4 regions of the Exiguobacterium sp. s91 genome follow, and region 1 is predicted to be linked to each of the others. Evidence: riboswitches for the same ligand, from Rfam matches in the RefSeq annotation. Region 1 holds a riboswitch; each other region holds the start of a gene.

What was found. A riboswitch is a leader RNA that binds a small molecule or an ion and turns the genes downstream of it on or off. The one in region 1 is predicted to bind thiamine pyrophosphate.
Region 2: another riboswitch for thiamine pyrophosphate. It lies ahead of tenA (thiaminase II); the one in region 1 lies ahead of KNQ06_RS16120 (3-oxoacyl-ACP reductase).
Region 3: another riboswitch for thiamine pyrophosphate. It lies ahead of thiT (energy-coupled thiamine transporter ThiT); the one in region 1 lies ahead of KNQ06_RS16120 (3-oxoacyl-ACP reductase).
Region 4: another riboswitch for thiamine pyrophosphate. It lies ahead of thiD (bifunctional hydroxymethylpyrimidine kinase/phosphomethylpyrimidine kinase); the one in region 1 lies ahead of KNQ06_RS16120 (3-oxoacyl-ACP reductase).

The regions. Positions count from the first base shown of each region.
Region 1 is NZ_JACSMZ010000005.1:112,446-119,844, forward strand. It holds gene KNQ06_RS16105 (LLM class flavin-dependent oxidoreductase) at 94-1,104, shown strand; gene KNQ06_RS16110 (TIR domain-containing protein) at 1,652-1,843, shown strand; gene KNQ06_RS16115 (LLM class flavin-dependent oxidoreductase) at 2,085-3,395, opposite strand; gene KNQ06_RS16120 (3-oxoacyl-ACP reductase) at 3,451-4,203, opposite strand; TPP riboswitch at 4,338-4,438, opposite strand; gene KNQ06_RS16125 (hypothetical protein) at 4,556-5,638, opposite strand; gene KNQ06_RS16130 (hypothetical protein) at 5,658-6,476, opposite strand; gene KNQ06_RS16135 (ABC transporter ATP-binding protein) at 6,473-7,153, opposite strand; gene KNQ06_RS16140 (GntR family transcriptional regulator) at 7,146-7,399, opposite strand, start outside.
Region 2 is NZ_JACSMZ010000001.1:1,921,118-1,928,516, forward strand. It holds gene KNQ06_RS10020 (BrxA/BrxB family bacilliredoxin) at 1-83, opposite strand, end outside; gene KNQ06_RS10025 (class I SAM-dependent methyltransferase) at 114-1,298, opposite strand; gene KNQ06_RS10030 (sporulation protein) at 1,409-2,182, shown strand; gene KNQ06_RS10035 (glycoside hydrolase family 3 protein) at 2,361-4,277, shown strand; gene KNQ06_RS10040 (hypothetical protein) at 4,307-4,615, opposite strand; gene tenA (thiaminase II) at 4,667-5,362, opposite strand; TPP riboswitch at 5,436-5,542, opposite strand; gene KNQ06_RS10050 (DUF1002 domain-containing protein) at 5,736-6,617, shown strand; gene abc-f (ribosomal protection-like ABC-F family protein) at 6,894-7,399, shown strand, end outside.
Region 3 is NZ_JACSMZ010000001.1:879,316-886,714, reverse strand. It holds gene sdaAB (L-serine ammonia-lyase, iron-sulfur-dependent subunit beta) at 1-606, opposite strand, end outside; gene KNQ06_RS04375 (DAK2 domain-containing protein) at 707-2,380, opposite strand; gene KNQ06_RS04370 (Asp23/Gls24 family envelope stress response protein) at 2,406-2,768, opposite strand; gene rpmB (50S ribosomal protein L28) at 3,052-3,240, shown strand; gene KNQ06_RS04360 (amino acid permease) at 3,381-4,784, shown strand; gene KNQ06_RS04355 (thiamine diphosphokinase) at 4,839-5,441, opposite strand; gene thiT (energy-coupled thiamine transporter ThiT) at 5,443-6,003, opposite strand; TPP riboswitch at 6,064-6,173, opposite strand; gene rpe (ribulose-phosphate 3-epimerase) at 6,196-6,852, opposite strand; gene rsgA (ribosome small subunit-dependent GTPase A) at 6,855-7,399, opposite strand, start outside.
Region 4 is NZ_JACSMZ010000004.1:114,602-122,000, reverse strand. It holds gene KNQ06_RS15085 (murein hydrolase activator EnvC family protein) at 19-1,296, shown strand; TPP riboswitch at 1,360-1,470, shown strand; gene thiD (bifunctional hydroxymethylpyrimidine kinase/phosphomethylpyrimidine kinase) at 1,586-2,389, shown strand; gene thiM (hydroxyethylthiazole kinase) at 2,370-3,137, shown strand; gene thiE (thiamine phosphate synthase) at 3,127-3,765, shown strand; gene KNQ06_RS15065 (hypothetical protein) at 3,777-4,220, shown strand; gene KNQ06_RS15060 (ArsR/SmtB family transcription factor) at 4,276-4,644, shown strand; gene KNQ06_RS15055 (CHASE3 domain-containing protein) at 4,690-5,328, opposite strand; gene KNQ06_RS15050 (YitT family protein) at 5,522-6,388, opposite strand; gene KNQ06_RS15045 (hypothetical protein) at 6,525-7,127, shown strand; gene KNQ06_RS15040 (formate/nitrite transporter family protein) at 7,311-7,399, shown strand, end outside.

The DNA of each region.
Region 1 (7,399 bases):
CGTATAACACAGTTTTCAATACTATCTTGAATAACAGAAAGGATTCATCCTGCATATCAAACAACTAGAACGATGAATCATAGAGGTGAAATCATGAAAAAATTCGATCTATCCGTTTTATCGATTGCTCCGTTAAGACAAGGAGAAACAATGAAAAAAGGAATAGATACTGTAGTTGCACTGGCTAAAGCTGTTGATACGATGGGATACAAACGTATTTGGATTGCAGAACATCACAATCATGATGCCTATGCCAGTGCTGCAACTGTATCGATCGTACAGCATTTGTTAGCGAATACAAAACGTATTCGTGTAGGTTCCGGTGGCGTCATGTTACCGAACCATTCTCCTTTAGTCGTCGCAGAGCAATTCGGAACACTGGAAACACTATTTCCTGAACGTGTCGATTTAGCATTGGGACGTGCTCCAGGAACTGATCAACAAACGGCAGATGTGATTCGACGTTCTAATCATAAAGGAGTCTTTTTCTTTGAGAAAGAAGTTCAAGAGATTTTACGGTATGTAGGAACAGAAGAGGAACAAGGCGATGTCCGGGCATACCCTGGGCTTGGTACACATGTGCCAGTCTTCATTCTAGGATCGTCTACTGGATCCGCTGAAATTGCAGCCCGACTAGGATTGCCTTATGCTTTCGGTGCGCAATTTTCTCCAGAAACGATGGAAGAAGCGCTTAACATCTATCGTCAAAGTTTCAGACCTTCGAAACATCTAAAAGAGCCTTATGTATTGGCTGCCATCAATATCATTGCTGCTGATTCAATGGAAGAAGCCTCTTTGATTGCCTCCAGCCACTTGCAGGTGTATATCGATATTTATACCAATAATCTCAGCCAACTCATCCCACCAAAGAAGGATTTCCTTGAATCCTTATCTCAGTATGAGCTAGAAATCCTGCATTATAAGTTAGGGTATACGATCATGGGAGATGCAGAGACGGTTCGTCGAGAAGTTATCGAGTTTCAAGAGAAGTATGAGGTAGACGAAATCATTGCCTTATCAAACATCTATGACAGTAAAAAAGAAATACAATCATACAACATCTTTAAACAAGTAAGCGATTCCTTAAACAACGAAATAAAATAATACTGAAAAGAAGTCAGCGAAAACTAAGTTGAGCAGAGATTGTCCATTCGTAAACGTTGTAAAAAACTGATGGTTCTTTTAACAAATCTAAAGAACAAAAATAGTTGGAATAAAGGAGAAGACTGTATCGATTATTTATGATATTTCTGAATAAAATCCTTTATCATTCCTTTTATGTTGGAGGAGTAAACGACTAGAGAAACTTTCGAAATCATCAAAAAAACAATATAATAACTGACGCTTTTTTTTGCCCGCAATGGATCCAACCATTGCGGGCTTCTTTTCTTCCTTGGATTTGTATACACCCATCCTCTATTCCCTTGGGTTTTACTAAGAGAAAAACGAATTCGTTTTTCGTCCATAATATCGAAAGAAGATTTTTCTGATTTATCTTCTGATGAAAAATAAATATTGATACTCTCATAAATTTAGCTACTAATAAATCTGAGGTCTTTTTGACTATATCTTGCTTAAGCTTGGTTGAAGTTGATAAAAAATACATACATGGGATAAACATCCTAAAATTCAATATAGAGCAAGAAAAAATGTGATATTTGAACTTGGATTTTTTTATGGAAAATTAGGTCGGTCAAATGTATGTTGCTTATTAAAACAGTCCGTTGAAAAATCAAGTGATCTTGATGGAATTGCATATATTCCTTTTACAGAGTCTATTGATGAAATAGAGTATGACACCCTTAAAGAACTAAGAGAATCTAATCTAAAAGTAAAAATTTGAACTGAATGTATGGCACAACATTTTTTAATCATTGCGTAAAAGAGTAGGAGCTTGACCTCTTATTTTAGAGATCACACTCCTGTTCTTATAATCTATACTTGCAAACATCATTTATCTTCAATAAGGTTTATCGTCTTATATTTATCGACCGTTTAATATGAACTGAAGAAAATTCATAGAATAAAAGAAGAAATGAGGCTTGATACTCCGTACTTTATCACAAGATGCTAGTTAGTATGGGTTACTCTACTTTCGTTACACCTAGATGTTCTCGAAGTGTATTTCCTGTATAGGTGTCTTTAAACAATCCTCTTTTTTGTAATTCAGGAATGATCATGTCTACAAAATCTTCTAAACTTGACGGTAGTGACGGCGGCATCAAGTTGAAGCCATCTGCTACTCCCTCGTTAAACCAAAATTCCAACTGATCCACAATTTCTTCCGGAGTACCAATCAATGTCAGGTGTCCTCCTCCTGCTGCTAAATAGCCTAATAGTTCTTTGAGCGTCGGATCTGTATCTTCGATAATCTCTAGAATCGTTCGGTAGCGTCCGATGGGTCCGGAAAATTCCTCGATCGATGGTAAGGTCGGAATCTTTGCTTCGAGATCCCATGTGGAGCAATCTTGCTGCAAAAAGAAACTCAATTGTTTCAACGCATTTTCAACCGGTAATTTTTCATCTAGTTCGGCTTTTTTGGCTAGTGCCTCTTCTCTTGTTTTACCAACATACGTTACTAAGCCTGGGTATATCTTAATCTTTCGATCTGGTGATTCAGTTTGTGTAATTTTCTTATGGAGTTTTTCACGAAAAGCATGGGCTTGTCTAAAATTCCATGACACAGAATATACGGCATCCGCATGTTTGGCTGCAAGGGCAACCCCTTCTTCAGAAGCCCCCGCTTGCATCGCTACTGGCTTTCCTTGGGGACTACGCGGCGTAGACAAAGGACCTTTTACGCTGAAATAGGCTTCAGAATGATCGATAACTTGTATACATTCAGGATCAATCAATTGGTTATCTGATCGATTCGCAAGAAAAGCCGCTTGATCCCAAGATAAAAATAGCTTCTCCATCAATGCTGCGAATTCGTTCGCCTTATTATACCGTTCCTCCCTCGGTGGAAGTGCATCCATCCCGTGGTTTAACGCTTCCCAATCCGTCATCGAGGTCACTAAGTTCCAGCCTACCCTCCCCTTCGTCACGTGATCTAGGCTTAGAAGTTGCCTTGCTGCTGTATACGGATTGGAGAACGTGCTCGATATCGTAGAAACTAATCCGATATGATCCGTCACTTGAGAAATAGCCGTTAGATTAATTAAAGGATCCAACCAAAAGGCAGGTAAATCAGTTGAATTATTAGCCGGAAAGGATTGATTGTCCGCAAAAAATACTGCATCCAAACGTCCAGCTTCCGCTATTTGAGCCAAACGCTGATAATAGCGACTCTCTCCGATCTCTTTAATCGCAGAATCAGGCATTAACCATGCGGCTTGATGATGACCACATCCATATAACAAAACGCCGATATTTAACTGATTTCTGTTCGTCATCTTCTGTTCACGAATCCCTTCTCTTACAAGCTGAGAATTTTTTAAAACGCCCGCTTTAATTCATCGTTAACCCACCATCGACTGTTACGTTTTGACCGGTAATCCCAGATGCTGCTTCTGATGCCAAAAAGGCAACCAGTTGAGCCACTTCTTCTGGGCTCGTCACTTTTTTCAACGGGGTCGATTGGGCAATGAAATCGAATACTTCAGCGGTTGTCACAGCACTCGCATCTGTGACTTTCAATAACCCACCGGAGACGACATTCACGTTTATGCCATATTGACCTAACTCTGCGGCTAGGTTTCGAGTAAAGCCAATCAGACTTGCTTTTGCTGTTGTGTATTCATGATAAGGAACGACTGGGTTTTGATAGAGGTTTGTTCCAATGCTGATGATACTACCGCTATGTCGTTCTATAAATTGTGGCAAAACACTTTGAATGATGTGAAACGCTGCTTTAAGTGTTCCATCCAGTTGATTTTGATAATCTTCCCACTCTAAATCGATAAACGATTTTTGCGCAACCGGATCAAATTTGAAGTCTACTAACGCATTATTCACGACAACATCGATTTGACCATAATGTGCTGTTGCGGATTGCATCATGCTCTCGACATCTTCCCGCTTCGTGACATCTGCATACAAGGCAATTGCATTCTCTACTCCCAGTTCGCTCACAAGTTGTTCTGCCGCATCCTTGCTTTTAAAGTAATTGATCACCACTTTAAATCCGTTGTGCACTAACACCCTTGCAATCGTCGCCCCAAGTCCTCGACTACTTCCTGTCACTAATACAGTTCTGCTCATTCTTATCCACTCCCTCATCCATTTTTGCAACTTAAATAGCGAAGTAATAAACAAAAAACGCAACTCTCCAAAAGGAAAGTTGCGCACGTCTAAATAATCACATAGCAAAGAACGATATCATCGTCTCCGCTTGTTCATCAGAGTTTACACTTCCCTACGCTAGTACGACCTAGTTCAGGTTCAAAGGGTTTGAGTAGCTACTCATCTCAGTTTAATAACACCCCTAGTGATTCTATTTAAGTTATCTTCACTGTAGTGGTCTTGAAAACCCCTGTCAATGATTCTGACAGATAAATTCATTTCTAGTATTCTAAAAAGCGAGTAAACGAGGTGAATCATGAGTCCATCACGATTACTCCGATACAGTGACATCCTGTACCAAACGATTCTTTTTAGCATTTTTATCTTTGATGATTCCTTGATACGAAATCGATTCATTTTTCGTATCGACTACCGTGACTTGGAAATCCGAATCATTGATATTAGCGATATGGTATAGCTTTCCCTGCGCAATCATCGTATAGGAGCCATTGAAGCGGTAAGCATGCTGCCCTTCCACTTTATGTTGCTTGACTTGATTCGTCTTAAAGTCATAGGTACTCCATTTGATGCTTTTACTTTTTTCTGAATCAAACGTACCGTAAGCGATCAGTGATTGGCTATTTTCATCAGCATTAAAGTTCCCTTCCGCTGCATACGCATCAAGTGCTTTGATTCGTTTGATACCTTTGCCGTTATCTAGATAATAAGCGCTATCTTTTTCTACCCCTTCCGCATCATATGCGATTTCACGATAGACAATTCCATAGTCGTTCACTGCCACATAATGACGCTCTTGATTAGTCTTGAGTTGCTTGGATTGAAGCGTCTCCACTTTTCCTTTTGCAAGGTTGAGTAATAACACCGTCGATTTTTCCTTTGCTCCATGATCATCCCGTTGGACGTATACGTTCATGCCGTCTTGATGGAAGACACGGATGTCAGCCATTTCACGATCCGGTACCGTTAAACGATGAGAAATCGTCTTTTTAAATTGTTTCTGTGTACTTTTGTCATAAGAATGATATTTCAACTGAGATGCCTTTACTTCAATTCCGTATGTCCGCGAGCCCATTTCACTAGTAAATACGTCTTCCTTAGAAAGAAAGCGATAGAAATCAGCAGGGAAGTCTGCAGCGTAGCTATTGAACAACCCTGTGAAATAGTTCTGCGACTCACTATGAGTTTGACCGTCCAATTGGATATTGTATTGAGTAGGCTTGATGTCTCCATTTTCAATCTCGATGTTTACTTTTTTAAGAGCTTCTGCATTTTCTTTTCGTATACTCTCGACTTCATAATCCGATCCTTTAATGCTTGCAGCGTAACCAAAATAACTGAGTAAGGTGACGCCAGCAATGCTTCCTACGATGATCATTTCCTTATATCGTCTCATGACTTCCTCCTTCTAATGATTAAATAGATACTTTATGGTTCAGTAGTCGAACACATTTCCAACTTATATATGCAAAATAGATGAGAATAAAGGAAAGATAGACGAATACCTGTTGATTCGGAATGAGAATGCTAGTCAAATCAAATAAGTAACGTAATGTAATGAATGGTACGATTAAGAGCGCTACATCCTTTGCGATCGTCAGCAAAGCTTTCCCTTTTTGATAGGACCGCTCTGTCAAAACGAACAAGAAGACCATCGTGATGACGAAGAGTGCGAGCGCTAGAATGACGAATGTATCGATTACATTGAAGGTATAGAGCATGTTCAACGCAGCTGACTCCCCGATGATTTTGGACGCTGCTTGTAAATGTTCCGGGAGTAACCATTCGTAGAGTCTACGACTTAGAAGAATCGTGATCCACTGGATGCCCATGAAACCACACACAAATACCAATACTGTTGTCAGTTTGGATAAGAGGATTGTGATGCGTTTACCCGGTAGCATCAATAAACGGTAGATGTACTTGGACTCGCCATACCAATCGCGGTACCAAATCTGAAAAGCATATAGAATCGTGAACATGATACCGATGGCAATCATGTACTTGAAGTAGTTGGTCGCATCGCCAAACGTCAACGGTCCATTCAATTGATCAACGGCTTCCATTTCCGTAAGTCGCTCTTTTTTCATCAAATCCTCCAGCTTGGATTGATAATGAAGAACCTGATATACGACCGATGTGAGTTCAACAATCACTAACATCGTCAATATCGAAAGGTATAGTTTGAAGCTTCGCTTGATTTCCTCGTTTGATAGCATAAAGAATTTCTTCATGTCTGATAAACCTCCCTCATTCGATCCTGTACTGATTTCCCGTAAAGCTCACGCATCTCTTCCGAGTCATCTTCCTGTATGATGGTCCCGTTCTGAAGAAAAATAACGCGGTCGATGAGATGTTCCACTTCTGCAATCTCATGAGTCGTCATCAAGATGCCCTTCCCTTCCATATAGTGACTAGAGAAGATCCACGCAATTTGTTCTTTCGTAAATAAATCAATCCCAGCCAACGGTTCATCGAGCAGTAAGTAAGGTCGATTCATCGCAAATCCAATCAACAGATTAACCTTTGCTTTATTCCCTTTCGATAAATTGGCGATGCGGTCTGTCGCCATCAGTTTAAAGAACCCCATCAGTTCCTCTGCTACTTGTTGATCCCAATCCGGATAATAGTCGCGCATATAGGCGACGGCTTCTCCGACGCTCATATACCCAGGCATCGTAGAAAGATCCGGTACGAAAGCGATGCTATCGTGGGTCGTTTTCCCATCCACTTTGATTGTTCCAGCATCTACTGGGACTAAGCCCATGATGGCTTTCAAGATGGTGGACTTCCCTTCCCCATTCAATCCGATGAGACAGGTCAGTTGATTTAACGGGACAGTGAACGATACATCGTTCAACACATTCTTTTTTCGACCATATGACTTTCGTAATCCACGGACTTCAAGCATTTAAATCACTCCTTTTTTGAATGTTGTATTCTTTCTCAAAATTAATGATGACCTCTTCTAATGGAATCTGGATTGCATATATCGAATCCACAAATTGCTTCACTGCATTTTCGAGAAGTTCTGTTCGCGCTCGATCGATGATGGATTGGTCCAGCGTCACCTTACTCGGCACGTTACGGTCAGTTGTAATCAACAGTTGATCTTCCAGTTCCTTATACACTTTTTGCGCGGTATTCGGATGAATTT
Region 2 (7,399 bases), on a different contig from region 1:
GTCGTTAATTCTTCAAATCCAGCAGCTTGCGCTTCTTTGCGGGCTGTTTGGACGACATCTTCAAAATACATTTGGAAATCCATCGTATTGCCTCCTTTGATTCGTTCTCCTTCTTATTGTACGAGTTTCGGTGAAATCTGTCCAAGTCTGCCGCTTAATTCAGTTTCTAAAAATGGTCGGGCATGCAACAAATCACGGAACGCGATGTAACGATCGATTTTCTCTTCCGTTGGTCGCTTGTTTTGTTTGTATGCTCGAATCAAGATGTTCTTCGGTGTGTGCTCGAGATCAATGAATTCGAGAAGTTGCGCTTCATATCCGACCAGTGTTAGCAACTCGGCACGAATCGAATCTGTCGCCAGTGATGCGAATTTTTCTTTGATCAGTCCGTGCTGGAGCATGACATCGAGTGGCGAACAGTCCAGTTGACGGTTCAATTCCTTTTGACAGCACGGTACGCTCAGGATGACTGATGCATTCCAGTCGACAGCTCGTGCGAGTGCGACGTCCGTCGCGACATCACAAGCGTGAAGTGTCACCATCAGGTCGACTTCCGTCTCCCCTGTGTAATCATGAACGTCCCCGACGCGGAATGTCAGATCGGTATAATCCAGATCACGCGCAATTTGCGTACATTCTTCGATGACTTCTTTCTTTAAATCAAGACCTGTCACTTCGAGGTCGAATCCTTTGACGACTTTTAGATAATGATAGAGAGCGAACGTCAAATACGACTTCCCGCATCCGAAGTCCAAGATCCGGAGTTTTTTTTCTTTTGGCAAGGCAGCAATGCTATCCTCAACGAATTCAAGAAAGCGATTGATTTGTTTAAACTTATCATACTTCTGTTTTTTGACTTGACCCGCTTCCGTCATGACGCCTAAGCGAATCAGAAACGGAACCGGCACACCGTCTTCTAATAGATAGGTTTTTTTCCGGTCATGCGACAAGAGAGCTTTCATCGGCTCCTTTTTGGATGTCTTGAGCGCGACTTTCATCTTTTTCGAGAGCTGGAATTGCCATTCTTCTTCTTCAAAACGGAATAAGAATTGACGGAATTCCGTGAACCAGTCATCGAGTCGTCCGACGAAATCGTCAATTAAAATATTTTCATGCTTCATAACGCGTTCAAATTGAAACTCTACCTGCATCATCACCGTATCTCTTAATAGAATCGGTTTTACCTTGATTCGTCGGAGATCATTTGATTTTTGACGCGGATTACTTATCGTTGCATGGATCAGTGTTCCTTGCGTGATTTGCGAGGCAAGACTCGCTTTTAATTCATGTAGTTCCACTAGTCGTCCCGTCCTTTTCTGATGTTCTTTCGAAACTGTAGCAAATTCGTACCTGTTCGACAAGTTTACACGCTTTATCATTCGTACGTAATCAAAAGGAGGAATTCATCATGTTCAAAAAAATTCTCTCACAAATCGGAATCGGTGCCGCAACGGTCGATACACGCTTGACGGATGACCGCTGTGAACCAGGCGGTCAAATTCACGGTGTCGTCCATATCAAGGGCGGAAACGTCGATCAAGAAATTGATCGAATTTATCTTGAATTCAACACGCAGTACAAACAAGAAGTCAATGATAGCACGACGTTCACGACCTTCACGCTCGACCGATTTGCCTTAAATGAAGCGAAGTTCACGATTGAAGCGGGTGTCGAGCGGGAAATTCCCTTTACATTACGCGTACCGCTGAATACACCACTCTCCGTCAGTCAATCGAAATCGTGGATCGAGACGGGACTCGACATCGCTCAAGCCGTTGATCCATCGGACCGTGACGCCGTCATCGTCGAAGCAAACCGCTACCAAGCAACAGTCTTAGATGCCATGGAGTCACTTGGCTTCCGATTGAAAAAAGCCGACACGGAAAAATTACCTGGACGATTCCGGAAAGATTTACCGATTGCTCAGGAGCTTGAATATTCAGCTCGCAATACACACTACGCTCATAAACTGGATGAGATTGAAATCATCATGCTTCAAGACGGGTCTGGGATTGATTTAATCGTCCAAGTCGATCGTCGTGCGCACAGTCTCGGATCATTGTTCAGTGAAATGGCTGGTGCGGATGAGTCAATGATCAAATTGCGTCTGTCCAATAGTGAATTGCAAGATCAATCGTTCGTCGAACGTCAGCTGACAAGCATCGTGGAACGCTATAGCTAATCAATCGATCGAATTTACTTGAAAGTGATTCCTCTTCAGGGGAATCACTTTTTTATTGAATTTTATTTCAATTTGAAATCGTTTACAAATAAAATATTGTTTTAAAATAACCCCCTTGCTATACTGTCCGTATTGAAAAGAATTCCAGTCACGGTTTGACTAAAGGAGGACGTACATCATGAAAAAAATCGGACAGTTCACGTTAACAGCAGGACTCGCAGCAGTACTTGTCTCAAGTAGTTTGCCTGTCATGGCAGAGGCAGGGTCTTCAGCCGATCGGATCAGTCAAAAAATCGACACGATGACACTCGAACAAAAAATCGGGCAAATGATCATGCCGGACTTCCGGCAGTGGGATGGTAGCAACCATACGTCGCTTGCCCCAGAAGTCGCGAACATCATCGACCGTTATGATTTAGGTGGCGTCATCTTGTTTGCTGAGAACGTCAGCGAAACCGAACAGACGACGAAACTCGTTCATGATCTGCAAGAAGTCGTCAAACAAGACGACAGCAACGATATTCCGCTGTTCGTCACGATCGACCAAGAAGGCGGCATCGTCACTCGGCTCGGAACAGGAACGAACTTACCCGGCAATATGGCGTTAGGTGCGACCCGTAGTAGTGCATACGCGAATGATGCCGGTCACATCATCGGTTCGGAACTGCGTGCACTCGGCATCAATGTCAACTTCGGTCCGGATCTTGATGTCAACAGCAACCCTGGAAATCCCGTCATCGGTGTCCGCTCGTTCTCGAGTGATCCGGAGCTCGTCGGCACACTCGGTTCCGCTTTGATGAAGGGAATTCAGGATGAAGGCGTCGCAGCGACTGCCAAGCACTTCCCGGGTCACGGCGATACAGCGACCGATTCCCACTATGGCTTGCCGGTCGTCGACCGGTCCTTGCAGGAACTGGAACAAGTCGAGCTCGCCCCGTTCAAGCGAGCTATTGCTGAAGACATCGATATGGTCATGACGGGACATATCGGAATGCCGCAAATCGAACCCGAAGTCGTCTCATCGAAAAGCGGTACCTTCCCTTTACCTGCGACGTTATCGGATGATGTCATCACGGGCGTACTGCGCGAAAAACTTGGCTACGATGGCATCGTCATCACAGACGCGTTGAACATGCAGGCGATTGCCGACAACTTCACGGAATCAGAAGCCGTTTTAAAGACGTTTGACGCCGGTGTCGATATCGCGCTCATGCCGACGATCCTTCGTTCCGAGCAGGATGTCACAAAACTCGACCGGATTTTCAAGGATGTGATCGCAGCAGTCAAAGATGGTCGCCTCTCAGAGGAACGGATCGATCAATCGGTTGAGCGGATTCTGACACTGAAAGCAGAACGCGGAATTTGGAACGGTACGACTGACACGACATCCCTAGCTGAAAAAATCGCGCAATCGAACCAAATCGTCGGTAGTCCCGAGCATAAAGCAAAAGAACGTGCGATGACGGAAGCCGCGGTCACACTCGTGAAAAATGATCAGCGGACGTTACCATTCAAACCGAAAAAGAATGCCAACGTTCTTGTGATCGCTCCTGCGGCGGATCAAACGGACAGCATGAAAAAAACGATCGCTTCCCTACCGAAGAATCGGAACTGGCACGTGACGACAGCGAATTACTCGGCTACTACGCTACCGCTCGACCAAAACCCGACATTACGGGCGCAACTCGATGCAGCAGATTACATCATCGTCGGTTCCAACGTCAACACGAGTGCTAAACTACTACCTACTGCACCAGAACAAGCGATTCCGGCTTCGATCTTCCGCTATGCGAAACAAACGGATACACCATCCGTCCTGCTCAGTCTCCGTAACCCATACGATGTCGCCGTACAACCGGACGCACCGGCACACGTCCTCGTCTATGGCTTCAAAGGTGACCCGAACGGTCCAGACTCCGAAGCAGGCAATCTAAAATCAGCGGGACCGAACCTGCCTGCAGGTATCCGAGCGATCTTCGGAACGTTCAAACCGCAAGGCACTTTACCGGTTGATGTGCCGGTCTTTCAGAACGGTGTCTTTACCGATCAACTGCATCTTAAATTCGGTGACGGCTTTAAAAACTGGAAAAAATGAGGACATGATACACAAAAGACCGAAGCTCCTTAAAGGATGCCTCGGTCTTTTAATGATGGATATGCAGATTCGGCTTCTGCTTTCGCACGCTCGTAGACACGATGAAGTGAATAAGTCAACGAAGCGTAGAGGACGACGACCAGGACAGTCGCGATAGTTCTCCCCGTTGTAAAACCGAACTGAAGCAACACCTGAAAATTCTGAATCGTAGCATATGTTCCGTACACCGCCATCAAGATGGGAATGATGTACCCAACAAATCTCACTTTTACTTTTCCGAGCACCTGTTGCACGACATATGCCGCGAGAATCACAAGTGCGATCACGATGATTTCCATTCCAATCCCTACTTTCACTAAATGGTATTCCTAATTCTACCATTTATTGATTCAAGAAGATACCGCTCGTGCTGGAATCGTTTCGTAAACTGACGCAAACGTCTCTTCCGTCCACCCCATGTGCCAGAAGAGTAACTCATAGTAACAACTTGTCACGAAATGACGTTTCATCCGCTCGCGTTCCATCGGGCTCGCTTGTTCCGCCAGCGCATCAAGCCGTGCAATCTGTTCAAAGACGACCTTTTCAAACCATTCCGAGCTGTACGTGTCGATCCATTGCTGATAGATTTTTTCTTCCGGAGTACACGTCAGTAATTGCTGTCCGACTTCATAATACAACCAGTAACATGGCAAGATGGCAGCAATCGTCTCACCGAGCGTTCCTTCACTCGCATGATGCATGTGGGAGACATACGCATATGCTGTCGGTGCCGGTTCAAATGCTTCAAGATCTGCTTCCGTAATACCGAGCGGCTCAAAAAATGATTGATGTAAGCTCAACTCTGCCTCGTAAGTCGAAGTAGCATGCTCGGCAAGTGTCGCGATCGTCGCGAAGTCGTCTGCTTTTGACGCTGCCTTCGCTTGAATCTTCGCAAAGTGTTTTAAGTAATAGGCATCCTGCATGACGTAATGCCGAAATTTCGAGAGCGGTAACGTCCCCTCCCCGATTCCTTGTACAAATGGGTGCGTAAAACTACTATCCCAATACGCTTGTGCCGCTTGTTTGATTTCTTGTGTGAATGTCATGATCTCATCCTCCTCGTTTAGTATGAAACGAAAAAACACCACCCCGAAACACACGGGCATGGCGCAAGAAGAACAAGACTTGACGCCACTTCCCTCCGTAAGTACGAACTTAATCAGGTTCAAAGGGTCCGAACGTCTTCGTTCGTCTCAGTCGGTCTACCGACTCCCCTAGTGGTCATTATTCGATTCCCATCCACTATAGCATGCTGAAAATGGAAGTCAAGTTGTCCTCTTTTCGCTATACTATGGAGTGTCAGAAGACGGATGCCGTCTCCATCTACAGACCGATTCCGAACTTCTTTCGTTCTCGTACACTAACTTTAGTACCTGATACTATAATTCATTCTGTTACTTACAATTGGAGGATTTCATTATGCATACACCAACAAAAATCATGGCGTCAGCCGTTATCGCTTCTGCTCTATTACTCCCGACAGCCGCATCTGCCGAACAAGTCGTCGATAAGACGATCGTCACACTCGGGGAGTCGCTCGGCGCAAAGGATAAAGCATGGGTGCTTTCCCGTCTCAATGCACCGGAAGGCATCACACCGATCATCGCCACTTCTGCTGACGAAGAAAAATATCTCGGGAAAAACATTCCACAGTCGCAAAAAGGTGGCAACATGTATTCGTCGGCTAAGATCGAACTGACGGAAAAAGGTGATGGACTTTCCGTCTCGACGGAGAACATCACATGGGTGACAAAGGATATGTATCTCAACGCTCTCGTCACAGCGGGTGTCAAAGATGCCGATATCACGATCACTTCTCCCTACAAGGTGACCGGGACATCGGCACTGACAGGAATCATGAAAGCGTACGATCAAACTTCCGCTGAGACTGGAATTAAGTTAAGTGACGAACGCAAGGATTTAGCACAGCAAGAATTATCGGTCACATCAGACGTCGGAAAAACGGTCGGCACGGATAAAGTCGCTGACTTAATGAATGAGATCAAGGCTGAGATCGCCAATCAAAAACCGGAAACCAAAGTCGAGATCGAAAACCTGATCGTCCAAGTCATTCAAAACAACAATATCCAGTTGTCTGACGCACAAATGGACCGGTTGACGAATCTATTCAATCAAATGGAGCAAGCGAACATCAACTGGGGACAAATCGAGAGTGGTTTGAAAAATGCGGGGCAAGACATCCACGCGTTCGCAACATCAGAAGAAACGAAAGGTTTCTTCGCTAAATTATTCGATGGACTCAGTGACTTCTTCAGTTCAATCGCTGGCGTGTTCAAATAATTCAGACTTCCGTAACTGACAAAAAAATAGTAAACTAGAGATATCTGAAACGAAAGGTGGTGTGAAAAGATGGACTTTGCCGCGTGCAAACACTGGTTGATGGAACAATTGTATCTGTTGCGCGCGATTTTTCATGGAATGGCGTTCTAAGGCACCCGTCTGCCCTTTTTTAGAACTTCATGATTGAAAAATACAGCAAAGCGCATCTTTCACACGTGATGGAGAGTGCTATTTGCGCTCTCCTTTTTTTGATGCGCGCGAAAGGATCAATTGATTATGATGATTTGCGACATTCAACACCTAACCAAACAATTCGGAGGCGAAACGATCTTAACGGATGTTTCCCTCTTCTTAAACGAACACGACCGTGTCGGTCTAATTGGACGAAACGGGAGTGGCAAGACGACATTACTCCGCTTGCTCGCTCGCCTTGAGCAACCGGACGGTGGTGTCATCTATCAAAAGAGCGGTTTGACGATCGGCTATCTGGAACAACTTCCTGTATATAGTGAGACGATGACCGGACTCGACGTCCTTTGGACAGCGTTTGAAGACATCCTCGCGATCCGTTCTCGGATGCAACAGTTGGAGCAAATGATGGCGACAGCACCAGAGAATCTGGATGCGTTACTCGCACGATATGCGGAAGCGACGAATGCGTTCGAACAAAAGGATGGCTATCTACTCGACTCGAAAATCGAGCGCATGGTGAACGGGTTACACCTTCGTCCGTTACTCACTCGTCCTTTCCACCAGTTGAGCGGTGGTGAACAGACGAAGAT
Region 3 (7,399 bases), on a different contig from region 1:
CACTTCTGCCGTTATCCGGTCATCAATCTCAATTGCCATAAGTGCTTGTTTTCCTTTTTCATGCCGTGACACTTCCATATGCCCGATATTGATTTCGTAATCAGCCAAAATGCTCGTCACGGCTGCAATCGCACCAAAGCGGTCATGGTGTAAGACGACGAGTGCCGGTCCCCCACCGGACAAACGAAGCGGTACATCATTTAATTCCGTGATTTCAATCGTTCCCCCACCAATTGAAATACCAACCAATTCAAACTCTTCTACTCCATTCTTCAAATGGACACGAGCCGTATTCGGATGATCCGTCAACGCCTCACTCGTCTCGAAATGAATCTCAATCCCTTTCGACTTCGCGATATCGATCGATTGTGGAATCCGGTCGTCAAACGTATCGTATCCGAGAACACCGCCGATGATGGCGACATCCGTTCCATGTCCACGATACGTATCCGCGAATGAACCGTAAAACGTGATGTGGATGACAGTAGGCGTTTCCCCGAATAATTTACCCGCCATCAATCCAATCCTTGCAGCCCCTGCTGTATGCGAGCTCGATGGACCAACCATGACTGGTCCGATGATGTCAAAGACGCTACGATATTTCATTTCTTTTCCCCTCTCTATGAAACAAACGAAATCCCACCTCTATTATCGCAGATGGTGGGATTCGTGAAAAGGCTAGTCGCCCTTTTTCAGTATGATGGTTTTATTCGACGCTTAAAATGTACGAATAAAGTGGTTGTTTGCCGTCGTGGACTTCCACTTCAGCATCCGGATTGACCGATTCGATGTACGCGACGAGTGCGTCAACTTCTTCTGTTGAGACGCCTTCACCGTAAAGAACCGTGATGATTTCGTCGTCCTCAGTGACGAGTGTATCGACGAGTTTCTTGACTGCACCAAGACTTGAAGCGTCCGTAGCGACGATTTGTTTTTCAGCAATCGCCATATGGTCGTCCTTCTTGATTTCTACACCATCGATGTTCGTATCACGTACGGCATATGTGACTTGTCCCGACTTAACGGCTGCAATCGCATCTGCCATGTGCGCTTCGTTCTCTTCGACAGTCGCTTCTGGATTATAGACGATTGTTGCTGCTAAACCTTGTGGAACTGTTTTTGATTTCACGACCGTCACACCACAATTCGCAACAGATGCTGCTTGTTCAGCGGCCATGATGATGTTCGAGTTGTTTGGATAGACATAAACGTGTTCAGCGTGTGCATCCTCGATCGCCTTAACGATATCTTCCGTCGACGGGTTCATCGTTTGTCCGCCTTCGATGACGACACTGACACCGAGTGATTTAAAGAGTTCGCTGATTCCTTCACCCATTGCGACTGTCACGAGGGCTGCTTTCGCTTTTGCCTTCGGTGCAGCGACTGGAGTGACTTGGTTCGCACCTTCTTCTTCAAGGATCGTCGAGTGTTGTTGACGCATGTTTTCAATCTTAACAGCGACGAGTTCACCGAAACGTTGTCCTTTTGTGATGACTTCTCCTGGTGTTTCAACGTGGACGTGAACTTTAAGGAGTTCTTCATCCGCGACGACGAGCAACGAATCACCGAATTCCGCTAATTCGTTCCGGAAGTCTTCTTCGCTGAACGGTGCATTCGCAAGCTTGTCATCTTGGAAACGAACCATGATTTCCGTGCAGTAACCGTAATGGATTTCTTCTGTCGACATGAAGCTTTGAGCCGTTTTATGATGCTCTGCTTCGACGAGTGCTTCCATGACAGGCGCATGCGGCTTGTCGAGTTCTTTTCCTTCGAGTGTTGCGAGGAATCCTTCATAGATACAGACGAGACCTTGACCACCAGAGTCAACGACACCGACTTCTTTTAATACCGGAAGAAGTTCTGGTGTTCCGTCGAGCGATACTTTCGAAGCTTCGACGAGTTGACGCATCAACTCTAAGAAATCCGTCGTCGTCTCAGATTGTGCGATAGCAGCGACAGCTGTTTCACGGGCAACCGTCAAGATTGTTCCTTCAACCGGTTTCATGACTGCTTTGTATGCTGTATCGACACCTTTTTGTAACGCATCTGCGAATTCCTTCGTATCAATCGTTGTTTTGCCTTCGATTGATTTCGAGAATCCACGGAACAATTGACTTAAGATGACGCCAGAGTTTCCGCGCGCCCCCATCAATAATCCACGTGCGAAGACGTTCGCGACTTCCGATACAGAATCCGAAGTTGATTTACCTGCTTCTTTTGCACCTGAAGTCATCGTCAAATTCATGTTCGTTCCCGTATCACCATCTGGCACAGGGAAGACGTTCAATGAATCGACGAAATCTGCATTTTGATAGAGATTCGCCGCGCCATTTTGAATCATCTTGACTAACTGCGCTCCTGTTAAACGATCTACACTCACTAAAGTTTCCTCCTCTATTCCCGCCTTAGACATTCGTCAAGCGGACTCCTTGGACAAAGATGTTCACAGATGTCACGTCAAGACCTAGTGCCTGACTGAGCGTGTATTTCACGCGACTCTGTACGTTGTTCGCCACCTCTGAGATTTTCGTTCCATAGCTTACGATGATATGCATATCGATATGGACCTGCTCTGAAGCCTGTCGAACGATGACACCGCGTGCAAAGTTCTCACGTTTTAAGAGTTCAGCAAGACCATCCTTGATTTGAGACTGGGATGCCATACCAACGACACCAAAACATTCCATTGCTGCGCCGCCCGCAAGTTGCGCGACGACATCATTATCTACATCAATCTTTCCATAGGTCGTTTTCATCTCGATCGCCACCTGAGTAGCCCCCTTTGAATATTGTATTCTTCTCATAATTCTACTATAAGGACCTACTATTGAAAAGTCGCCGTACTGACTATACAATGAATAAGTGAAAAATAGTAGCGGTCAAATGAACTTTTACCATCATCCTCATCCATTATTTTAAATTTCGAGGTTGTCTGTCAAGTTTTTTTCTTGTCAGCTACTTTTTTTATGTTGCAACCGCCCTGACACCATGCTAAGATAGCAAAGTGTCTATTAGGACGAACGCAAAACAACATAAAAGGAGGCGGAACGCATGGCACGTAAATGCTACGTTACTGGGAAATCGCCAAAGTCGGGTAACAACCGTTCACACGCATTGAACAAAACAAAACGTACTTGGGGAGTCAACGTACAAAAAGTACGTATCCTCGTCGACGGTAAGCCGAAAAAGGTTTGGGTTTCAGCTCGAGCTCTTAAATCAGGTAAAGTCGAACGCGTATAAGGCGCAACCACCGGATGGGAATCTTCCCTTCCGGTTTTTTTATGCCCTCATTTATTTTTCTCATAAACTAATTGTCGCTTTTATTGAAAACGCTTACAATAGGAACGTACTTTATTTTGTCAGAATTGGGGGAAGTCATCATGCAACTCAAACGAGAGATGACGAGTCGACACCTGTTCATGATTTCACTCGGCGGAATCATCGGAACAGGCTTATTTTTAGGGTCAGGATTAACGATTTCACAAGCAGGACCTCTCGGGGCGGTCCTCAGTTACATCGTGGGTGGGACCATCATGTATCTGACGATGTTATGTCTAGGAGAATTAGCGGTCTATCTGCCGGTCTCGGGGTCATTTCAGACCTATACGACCCGCTTCATCGGACCAGGGGTCGGCTTTGCCGTCGGTTGGATTTATTGGCTCGGCTGGGCCGTGACGGTCGCACTCGAAATTACAGCTGCCGGCAGTTTGATGGACCGCTGGTTTCCGAACGTACCCGTTGTCGTCTGGTGTACCGTCTTTACGGTCTTGCTGTTCGGTCTGAATGCCGTCTCCGCCAAAGCATTCGGTGAAGCTGAATTCTGGTTCTCGAGTTTGAAGGTCCTCGCGATCCTGTTCTTCATCATTCTAGGTGGCGCTGCTTGGTTCGGCTGGTTACCGATGGAAGCAGATCGCCCAACATCGTTATTCGCGAACTTTACGGCAAGCGGTTGGTTTCCAAACGGGATTCTCGGTGTCTTGACGACGATGATTGCCGTCAACTTCGCCTTCCAAGGAACGGAATTGATCGGTGTTGCGGCTGGGGAGTCCGACACGCCCGAAAAATCGATTCCAAAAGCCATCCGCAATACAGTCTGGCGGACGTTCATCTTCTTCGTCTTATCGATTACGATCGTTGGTGCATTAATTCCGTATGAAACAGCTGGCGGAGTCAGCAGTCCGTTCATCATGGTCTTTGATGCGATCGGTATTCCGTACGCTGCTGATTTGATGAACATCGTCGTCTTGACGGCACTATTGTCCGTCGGAAACTCCGGATTATATGCGGCGACTCGGATGTTATGGGCGATGGCGCAAGAAGGGATGATTTCAAAGAAATTATCTTACGTCAATGCACGTGGTGTGCCGATGCGCGCGTTACTCTTTACGATGATGTTTGCGATGTTATCGCTCCTAACCGCGTTTTTCGCAGAGGATACCGTCTTCATTTGGCTCTTGTCCTTAGCCGGACTTGGCGCTCAAGTCGGCTGGATTTCGATTTCTGCTTCGCAGCTCGCATTTCGTCGTCAGTTCGTCCGAAACGGACACGATGTATCCGAACTGAAATTCAAGACACCACTCTATCCGGTGTTACCACTGATTTCGCTGACGTTAAACGTCGTCGTCCTCGTCAGTCTTGCGTTTCAAGCGGATCAACGAATCGCTCTATACATCGGTGTTCCTTTCTTCCTCGTCATGTGGGGAAGTTATCATCTCTTCGTCAAAGGAAAACATCTATCCGCCCAAAGCGACATCCGTGTCGCCCCTTCTCAACTCGAAGAATAATTTCATACAAAAAGAGGCCATGGATTTGTCCACGGCCTCTTTCCTATGATTGTGCTATTCCTTAAGCGTCCGCATCATCAATAGTTCTCCTTGATGGAGCTCTACCTTCGCTTCTGACGCACACCATTCATTACTGACGGTCAAGGAACCTCCGACCGGTACTGGATGTGCATCAAGTGGATATTTGACTCCGGATAAGCTTAAAGTAGATGGTACGAGTGGAATGAACGAAAGATAATGATAGCTCCCTGCTTCGACTGCATACGTTCCCTCAGCCAAGTATCGTACCTCTTCTCGTTTCGTCACGAGTCGTGCCTCTGGGTATCGCTTCAATAGATATACATTTTGGACGGTCATGTCGAGCCGCCCACCTGTCGCCCCGATAATGAAGGTATCCTCAAACTGTTTCTTCTCTGAGACTGTACGAAGTGCCAGTTCGAGATCCGTTTCATCTTTCTCGGCCGGATGAACGATTGCCCCTTCTGGTACATAACCAAGCGAATCAAAATCACCAATCGTCAGGTCGCATGTCAGCCCAAACGATTCAATCGTCTGAACACCACCGTCGACACCGACGATAAAATCACCTGGCTGACAAAACGTCCGTAAATCCGGCGCTTCTTCTCGCGGACCGGCACAGACGAGAATCGCCCGCATCTCAGACGCCTCGTGCCGAATAACGGAGTAAGCGTGGCGCAGTCGTAAATAAAAGACCCGCAACGACACCACAAAGAACGTAAGACGGTACCATGTATGTCGCGTTATAAATCAATGAATACGGTACGACTGGACCTTCGGCATACTCGGCAAAAAAGACGATTCCACTGATGACATGACAGATATAACGGAGTCCTGCGCCTAATAACGTCGCCAGGAGAACGAACGCCATCAAGCTTTTCTTTTGTCCATTGCGCGCGGCTAGTCTGACTTGACGCGCGAACAGACCACTTAATCCGACGACACCATACGCAATCGTATAGTCAAGCATCGGTTGAACGATCGTCAAGACTTGTGGAGCGAACATCAATTGAATCGTACCGACAAGCGCTCCCGTGACGACCCCTCCGACGACACCGTGGCGAAATGCCATGACGAAGATCGGTAACATCGCTAAGCTGATTGAGCCTCCTTGTGGCATTTTGAATGGAATCAGTAAATCAAAGACGACTCCGAGACTGGCGAAGATGGCAATTTCCATCATCATTTGTAACCGTTTCATGCTATTTTCCTCCTTCATTGTACGAGAGGACGCAAAAAGGCAGTACGACGAACGCCGTACTGCCTGCGTGCGCCACATCCCTACGTCCGTTTGAACGGAACAGGTTCGAAGGGTTAAAGTCTAAAAGACTCCTCTCAGCCGCTTTTCAAGCGACACCCCTTGCGGTCATCATATTTCGTTTTCTCGTTCTTATTATACGGCAGCCCCTTGACGAATGCTAGTGATCGCTTCCGCATAATCTGGTGCATTGTAGATTGCTGATCCTGCGACGAGAACGTTCGCACCGTTATCGATGCAAAGCTTTGCCGTTTCCGGATTGACGCCACCGTCAATCTCGATTTCAAATGTCAGACCACGATCTGCTTTCATTTGCGCAAGTGCTGCGAGTTTCGGCATGACACGCTCGATGAAGGCTTGTCCACCGAAGCCCGGATTGACCGTCATCAATAAAACCATATCGACATCCTCAAGGACGTGTTCAATCGTTGATAATGGCGTATGGGGATTCAAGACGACTCCTGCCTTTGCGCCCGCTGCTTTGATTTGTTGCAAGACACGATGGACATGATTCGTCGCTTCGACGTGGAACGTCACGATGTCCGCCCCTGCTTTGACGAAATCCTCGACGAAACGTTCTGGCTGGTCGATCATCAAATGGACATCGAGAATCATATCCGTCTTTTGACGTAAGCTGCTAAGCACAGGTAATCCAAATGAGATGTTCGGTACGAACTGACCGTCCATGACATCAAAATGGATATAGTCCGCGCCTGCTGCTTCGACTGCTTTAACATCGCGTTCGAGATTCGCAAAATCTGCTGATAAGATAGATGGTGCAATTTTAATCATCTTCAATACCTCCGGGCTCGATTCTTGATTTCGTCTATAAACATACCATAGTTCTCATAACGAGAGGACATGATTTCTTGGGCTTCGACGGCTTCCTTGACTGCACAACCGGGTTCATTCAAATGCAAGCAACCTCGGTATTTGCAATCATCTTGTACAGCCACGAATTCAGGGAAACTCCACCGTACATCCTCGATTTCCATATCATACGGAAAATCGAGGTTCGAGAAACCTGGCGTATCGGCAATCAATCCTTCGGCAAGCGGCATCAATGTGACGTGGCGCGTCGTATGACGTCCGCGTCCGAGTGATTTCGAGATCGCACTTGTTTCTAAATCAAGAGAGGGTTCCAGTGCATTGAGCAATGAACTTTTCCCGACACCGGATTGTCCGGCGAGAACGCTCGTTTTTCCAGCAAGTAACGGACGGACTTGCTCAATACCTGCCAACGTCTGACTTGATGTCTCGATGACCGTATACCCAATCTTCCGGTAAGCGGCAATCGCCTCTCGGACAGCCGGTCCTTTAACATCGTCCAGCAAATCCA
Region 4 (7,399 bases), on a different contig from region 1:
AAGTGAGGAAAACGATATATGCTAAAAAAACTAATTTCTACCATTGTTTTAGGAGCATTACTTATAACAGGAACGCAACCGATCGCAGCAGCGACAATTAAAGAAAAAAAGGCTCAAAATGCTGCTGAACAACGTAAACTTGAAAAAGCGATCAAAAAACAAGAGGCTAAAATCTCAAAAGAGCAACGTCAAATCAATCAAATTGACGCAGCAATCAACGAAAAGATTTTCCAAGTCTCTGAAAAAAATAAACAAATCGAACAGTTGAACGTTCGAATCGATGAGTTAAAGGCAGACATCGTCCGTTATGAAGAAATGTTACAAAAACAGGAAGAACTACTCGGTGATCGCTTACGTGTTTTCCAAGAGAACGATGGAAACTCGATTAAATGGGAAGAAGTCATTTTTGGATCGAAGGATTTAGGTGATTTATTCAGCCGTGTCATGGCGGGAAAAAAAATCGCTGAGCAAGACGATAAAATGATTTCGGATTACATCGCAACGCAACAAAAATTAGCAGAAGCAAAACAAGCGCTCGTTGAGAAAAAAGCCGAGCAAATGCAGGAAAAGAAAGTATTGATTGAACAAAAGAAAGCGTTAAAGCTTCAAATGAAAGAACGTAGTGCTACGCTGAAGAAATTACGAAAAGGGAAGACGAAGTTCACGACAGAACTGTTAGACGCAAAAGAACTTCAAGCGACTCTCGAAGCGCAAGAACGTGCAATTGCGGCAGCGAAGGCAGCCGCTAAAGCAGCGGCTGAAAAAGCAGCAGCGGAGAAAGCAGCAGCTGAAAAAGCCGCTAAAGCGAATGCTCAAGTAGCAAAACAAGCAGGTAAGAGTTCGGAATCAACTGATTCTGTTGCCCCGCCCGTTGTTTCGAGTGGAGGGAAATTCGTTCGACCATCTTCTGGTGGAGTGTCGCAAGGATTCGGACCAGCAAGCGGAGTGAATGGTTATACGTTCCACAACGGTGTTGATTTCAGTGGTTCGGTCGGGTCTCCAATCGTCGCTGCAGCAGCTGGAACGGTCATTACAGCATCAGGTGGTGGACCTTACGGCAATCATGTCATGATTTCTCACTTCCTCGATGGGCAAGTGTACACGACCGTCTACGCACATATGAGTTCATTATCGGTTCGTGCAGGACAAACGGTCTCTCAAGGTCAGCAAGTCGGAACACTTGGTAGTACAGGGAATTCAACAGGACCACACTTACATTTCGAACTACATGTCGGAGGCTATCAATACAGTGCTTCTTCTCCTCTGAATGCAGTCAATCCATTGGCATATCTGTAATCAAAACGGGCTTCGGCTCGTTTTTTTTTCTTCTCTATGCTACAGTTAAGGCGAAACGAATACTTGAGCAACTAGGGGAGCTGGAGGAATCCGGCTGAGAGGAAAACCAATCTGTTTTCGACCCTATTACCTGAACTGGATAATACCAGCGTAGGAAAGTTGAGCCGAACGGATACCGGAATGCGTGTATAACGCTTTCGTATAGCGTCGACTGCTTTTTTACAGCGGTCGACGCTTTTTTTGTCGGTCACGACTCCCTTACATTGCTCGATGGGAAGGTGAAAAGAACATGAAACACGTACTGACGATTGCAGGATCCGACTCCGGTGGTGGAGCTGGGATTCAAGCAGATTTAAAAACATTTTCAGCTTTAGGCGTTTATGGAATGAGCGTCCTGACAGCCGTCACGGCGCAAAATACGTTGGGTGTTCAAGCGGTGGAAGAGTTATCCCCAGAAATCGTAGATGCCCAGTTAACGTCGATTTTTTCAGACATTCGTGTCGATGCGATCAAAATCGGAATGGTCTCGAATGCGCAGACGATTCGTGTCATTGCTACACATCTCCGCAAACAGACAGTTCCGATCATATTAGATCCCGTCATGGTCGCTAAAGGTGGTCATGCCCTATTGCGGACGGAGGCTGAACAAGCATTGATTTCAGAACTTCTACCACTTGCGACACTCGTCACACCGAATTTACCGGAAGCGGAGCGTTTAACAGGACGATCAGTGACCAATCTAGAGGAAATGCGATTGGCGATGCATCAATTGGCTACACAGACAGGTGCAGTATTACTAAAAGGTGGGCATCTCTCGGGAGCTGCGACGGATTTGTTGTTTGATGGGGAAGTGGAACACCGCTTCACATCGGAACGGTTAGACAATCAACATACTCATGGAACTGGTTGTACCTTATCTGCGGCGATTGCGGCGCGGATGGCGCTTGGAGAAGATTTAACAGATAGTGTAAGACAGGCAAAGAGCTATGTCACAGAGGCAATTCGTCATGGATTTGCCCTCGGACAAGGTATTGGACCGACACATCATTTTCATTCACTTTGGAGGGATACACATGTTTACGACCATTCTTGAACACAAACCACTCATTCACCATCTGACGAACACGGTGACAATCAACGACTGCGCAAACGTCACACTCGCTGTTGGAGCATCACCCGTCATGGCGGAAGACATTCGCGAAGTAGAAGAGATGGTTAGACTCGCGCAAGCACTTGTCTTAAACATTGGTACGATCGATGCAGACATGCAAGCAGCTCAACGACTTGCATCCCGTGAAGCGGGACGTTTGAATGTCCCAATCGTTCTTGATCCAGTTGGAGCAGGGGCAACGACATTACGTACTGCCTTCTCTAAAGAACTGATCGATCTCGGGTGTACGGTCATTAAAGGAAATGCTTCTGAAATCAAGACGTTACTGGGGGAAGATGGGCGAACTAAGGGAGTCGATGCTGCGGGAGATGCAATGATGGATCGAGAAAGTATTCGTGCATTCGCTCGCAAACACAAATCTGTCCTCGTCGTGACAGGTCCGAACGACTATATCACGGATGGAACGCGCGAAATGGAATTACATGTAGGAACACCTCGTCTAGGAGATATCACGGGTACTGGCTGTATGACGGCTTCCTTGATTGCGAGCTTCCTCGGTGCAGGATATACAGCGTTTGAGGCGGCTGTTCACGGAACATTCGTCATGGGAAAAGCAGGAGAACAAGCAGCCTCCGCGCAAGGTCTTGGTGATTTTAAACGAGAGTTGTTCAATGCCATCAGCCTCATGACGGTACAAGATCTTGTGGAGGTGACAGAACGTGTCAATTGATTACTCCATCTATGCAGTGACGGATCGTCGGTACCATCCTGGAGTCGCGATCGAGACGGTCGTTGAGGAAGCCATTTTAGGTGGTGCAACGATCGTGCAACTACGGGAAAAAACAGCGCAAGGAAAGGAATTCTTCGATCAGGCAGTTCGGTTGAAAGCACTCGCGGATCGACACGACATCCCTTTAATCATCAATGATCGGATTGATATCGCGTTACTCGTCGGAGCTGGTTTGCATATCGGACAAGAAGACATTCCTTTAACCGCAGCACGTCGCCTTTTACCAGATGCCGTGATTGGTGTGTCGGTAGCAACCGTTGCACAAGCGATTGAAGCAGAACGAGACGGAGCCTCTTATTTAGGGGTGGGGTCTCTATTTGCGACGTCATCCAAAGCGGACGCTGAGTCCATGTCGCACACGATGCTTCAGGCGATTCGGGAAGCTGTACGATTACCCCTAATCGGTATTGGTGGAATCACAGCAACGAATGTCTCTTCTCTGCCTATCCCGCTAGAAGGGTATGCCGTCATCTCAGAAATTTTCGCTAAAGAAGATCGGCAACTCGCTGCGCAGCAAATGACAGATGCTGTACGAGAATGGCATCAATCACTTCAGAACAGGGTATAATCCGTTCAGAGGTGATTGTATTGAAATGGCAGACGATCCGTTTTCGCGGCTATTGGATTCGATATCGATTAGAACCACAAATCATTCGAGTCGATAATCAGGGGATCTACCATCTAGGAAAAGTCTTATTTCCACATCCTAATCGTATATCTTATGAGATGGCCCTTTTATTGAAAGAAAAGTATGAAAGACGCTACAAACGTCCGTTGTATATTAAAACGAGCTCGATTGCGACGGAAATTTGGGGACATACTCATTTAGATATTTATTACCGGGCACTTCTTCATCTACCGATTCCGACGCGACTTCGTCAACGTTATACGAATCGATTAGAAAGCACGAAAGTCATTGACATCGGCGTACGCGCTGTCGATCAAAATCGAATTGTCTGGGATATTGGAGATTACGTAGGAGGATGGTTCGTGTTTTGGCTCATTCGCAGACGAATGCGCTGAACTTGCAATGTCCCGTTTCTCATGGTGCAATATAAGTAGAAACGAGGTGACGGACATGGACATTCCCCGTTGTGAAACGATTGCGATTGATGAACAACGTGCGTCTGAAATCGGACATATCGTTGATACGATTCCGACGCTTGAAATCGGAAAGCTATTTAAGATTCTTTCGGATGCGACACGACTGCGAATCGTTTATGCGCTGACGATCGAAGAAGAACTATGCGTTTGTGATGTCTCGGCCTCTGTCGACTGTTCGATCGCGACAGCGTCGCATCATCTTCGATCTTTGTTGAAACAAGGACTCGTCAAGTTTCGAAAAGACGGTAAAGTCGTCTATTATTCCTTGGATGACCATCATGTGTCATCGCTTGTACATATGGCGATGGAACATGTACAAGAGGGAAAAGCAATGCCTGAATGAGTCTTTAGAATAAACGAAAAGCGCAGCTTTAGCTGCGCTTTTCGTTTATTCTAAAGACGATTGTTCTGATCCTTTTGGAGCGAAGTGGTGGAAGAAAAAGACCGTGGCACTAATCAATAAAAAGGACAGGATGGAGAGAGCGAGACACATCCATTTATATGTAGCGATTAAAGTATCTGATTGTTGTAATTTGGCTTGAAGCGTTTTATACAAATCATCTTTCACACGGGATAAGTCTTCGAGAATCGTTTGAGTCGTCTGAGTCGACTGTCTAGCAAGACGTTTTGCGGCTGTTGGACTTTGACGTTCATAGACAACAAACACGCGTTCAATCTCGGACTCCCAGACATTGTTGCGGCGAAGAAGATCTTTAATCGTCCCTGGAGTAGTCGACGATTGGTTCAGACTATTGCGCAAATCATGGATTTTAGACGTTGAAAAGTAATATTGTTCGATATAACGATTATCTTCATACAATAAGAGACCACGAACCGCATTAGCACGATCTCGATTGTGTTCGACCAACTGATCTACCTGATTGATTAACGGTATATCATGATCCTTCATTTGCTCGGTCATCGTTGCAATCGTCCGATAACCGGATAACGCATAGATGATCGGGATAGAGGCGAATAAGCTGACCAAGAAAATCAGCAGAATACGCTGACGCCAAAGAGAGTGCATGCAATCATTCCTTTAAATAAAAGACATGTCATAAGCTTAACTACTATCGTAAAAAAAGTGAAGCCTGTCTATTTTTTGAATAGGGATAATGACTGAAAAAGTGAATAATACTCATAAAAAAGCAGGAAAGATGATGCAATACGAGAAGCTGTTTTAAGAAGATGAAAAAAGCACAGCTAAGCTGCGCTTGGTGTTAAAACGAATACGAATGTTCCTTGTAATTGCCGAAGACAGTGTGGATTTCCGAGAATGTAACGAATGCATTCGGTTCGACAGAAGAGACGATTTCTTGCAAACGGACGATTTCATTATTTTGAACGACGACATATACCATTTTTTTCGTTCGGTTGGAATATCCTCCACGTGCATCGAGAATCGTGACACCACGACCGAGTTCTTTTGTAATGACTTCATTGATTTCATCTGCTTTCTCACAAATGATGATACATTGCTTAGAAGCAGAATAGAAACTGTAAACCGTCTGAAGGGCTTTGGCACGAACAAAGCTCATGATGAGAGCATACATAACGTGTTTAAGATCAAATACCCACCATACAAGGATGTAGATGACAAGATCTTGCATCAGAAATATACGAGGAAGTGGCCAGTTATGAAAACGAGCAAAGAAAAACTTTCCGAGAATATCAAGCCCTCCAGTTGAAGCACCACCGAAGAAGATCAATGCCATTGCAAGACCAGAGACTAGACCAGCAAAGATGGAAGCGACGAGTGGATCGTTTAAAGATTCCGGAACGATTTGAGTCGGAATCCAGTCAATTAAAAAGGAAGAAGCAATGACGATAATTCCAGATAAGAACATGAATCGTTTGCGTAGGAAACGGAAACCTAAAAGGAAGAGGGGAATGTTTAAGAGCAATTGCGTTAATCCAATTGGCGTGTGGAAGAGCTCTTGAATAATGAGCGTGATCCCCATGATACCGCCTGATCCGATATCATTTGGAGATAGTAGTAGGCTGATGTAAAGGGAATACAGCAACGTACCAATGATTAAGAAACTGATTTTTTCAACTCTCTTTTTCTGTGGGTGTGTTGTAGTCATGGCAATATGATGAGTGACCTCATGCTCCTCCTTCTGTGAGTATCTGCATGCAAGAGTACGCTCATATGCATAAAATTTCAACCCTTCTTATGAAAAAAGATGAAAAAGGGTACGTTTTTTTAGGAAGGTGATGAAAATGAAGAAAATGTTATGGATTCTTGGTTGTATCTGCTTAGGAATACTAGTTGGGATTCGTCTTTTCGAACAACCCAATGAAAAAAATCAATCATCCATTTGGCATGATGGTGATCTTGTAGCGAGACAAGTAGGTGCCTCGATGATGAATACGGTAGCGGTTCGTCAATTAGCCGAACAACTTCCGTTCTCATCAGAATTAAAACAGGTAGATGTCGAAGGAGAATCGTTACGTCTTGCCTATGAAGTGACAGGAAAAGAGCGACAAGCTTGGATTGGTACCGATACCGGAACACTACAAGTGAATCAGGATTTTTTGAAGGCTCGGTTATCTAAAGTTCTGATGCATCATACGCTTGTTTTATTTTCAACGATTCCTGATTTAACCGATCTTGAAATTCACTACACGGATCCGTATTCAGGTGCAGATTTTACGATGGACCGGAAAACATTCGACGCCTACACTCCGACCGATATCGAACGAGCTACTTCATCTTCTAGACGCTTTAATCGGGTTGTCATTGATGGTTATGTGCTCGATGCATCAAGGCGAAACACGTTCTTTGAACGCTTCGCATCACGACTACGAATTCAAACTAATTAGTTGTATAAAGCAAGAAAAGGCATTTTTCACAATCTCGACACAATGATATCGTTTACATCTCGTTCTTTTATAAAAACGATAAAACAGGTCTATTCAATACTTGAACATCTTTTAAGATGGAAGTATGATAATAAATGAACAAACATTGTGAAGTGTTGAACAAAAGAAAGAGAGGTTTCTACGATGAACGAGGTAGAAGCATTAGAAGGATTACGGAATAAAGCAATCAAGTCGACGCGCATGCTACAAATGCGTCCTCTCGAGTACTTAGT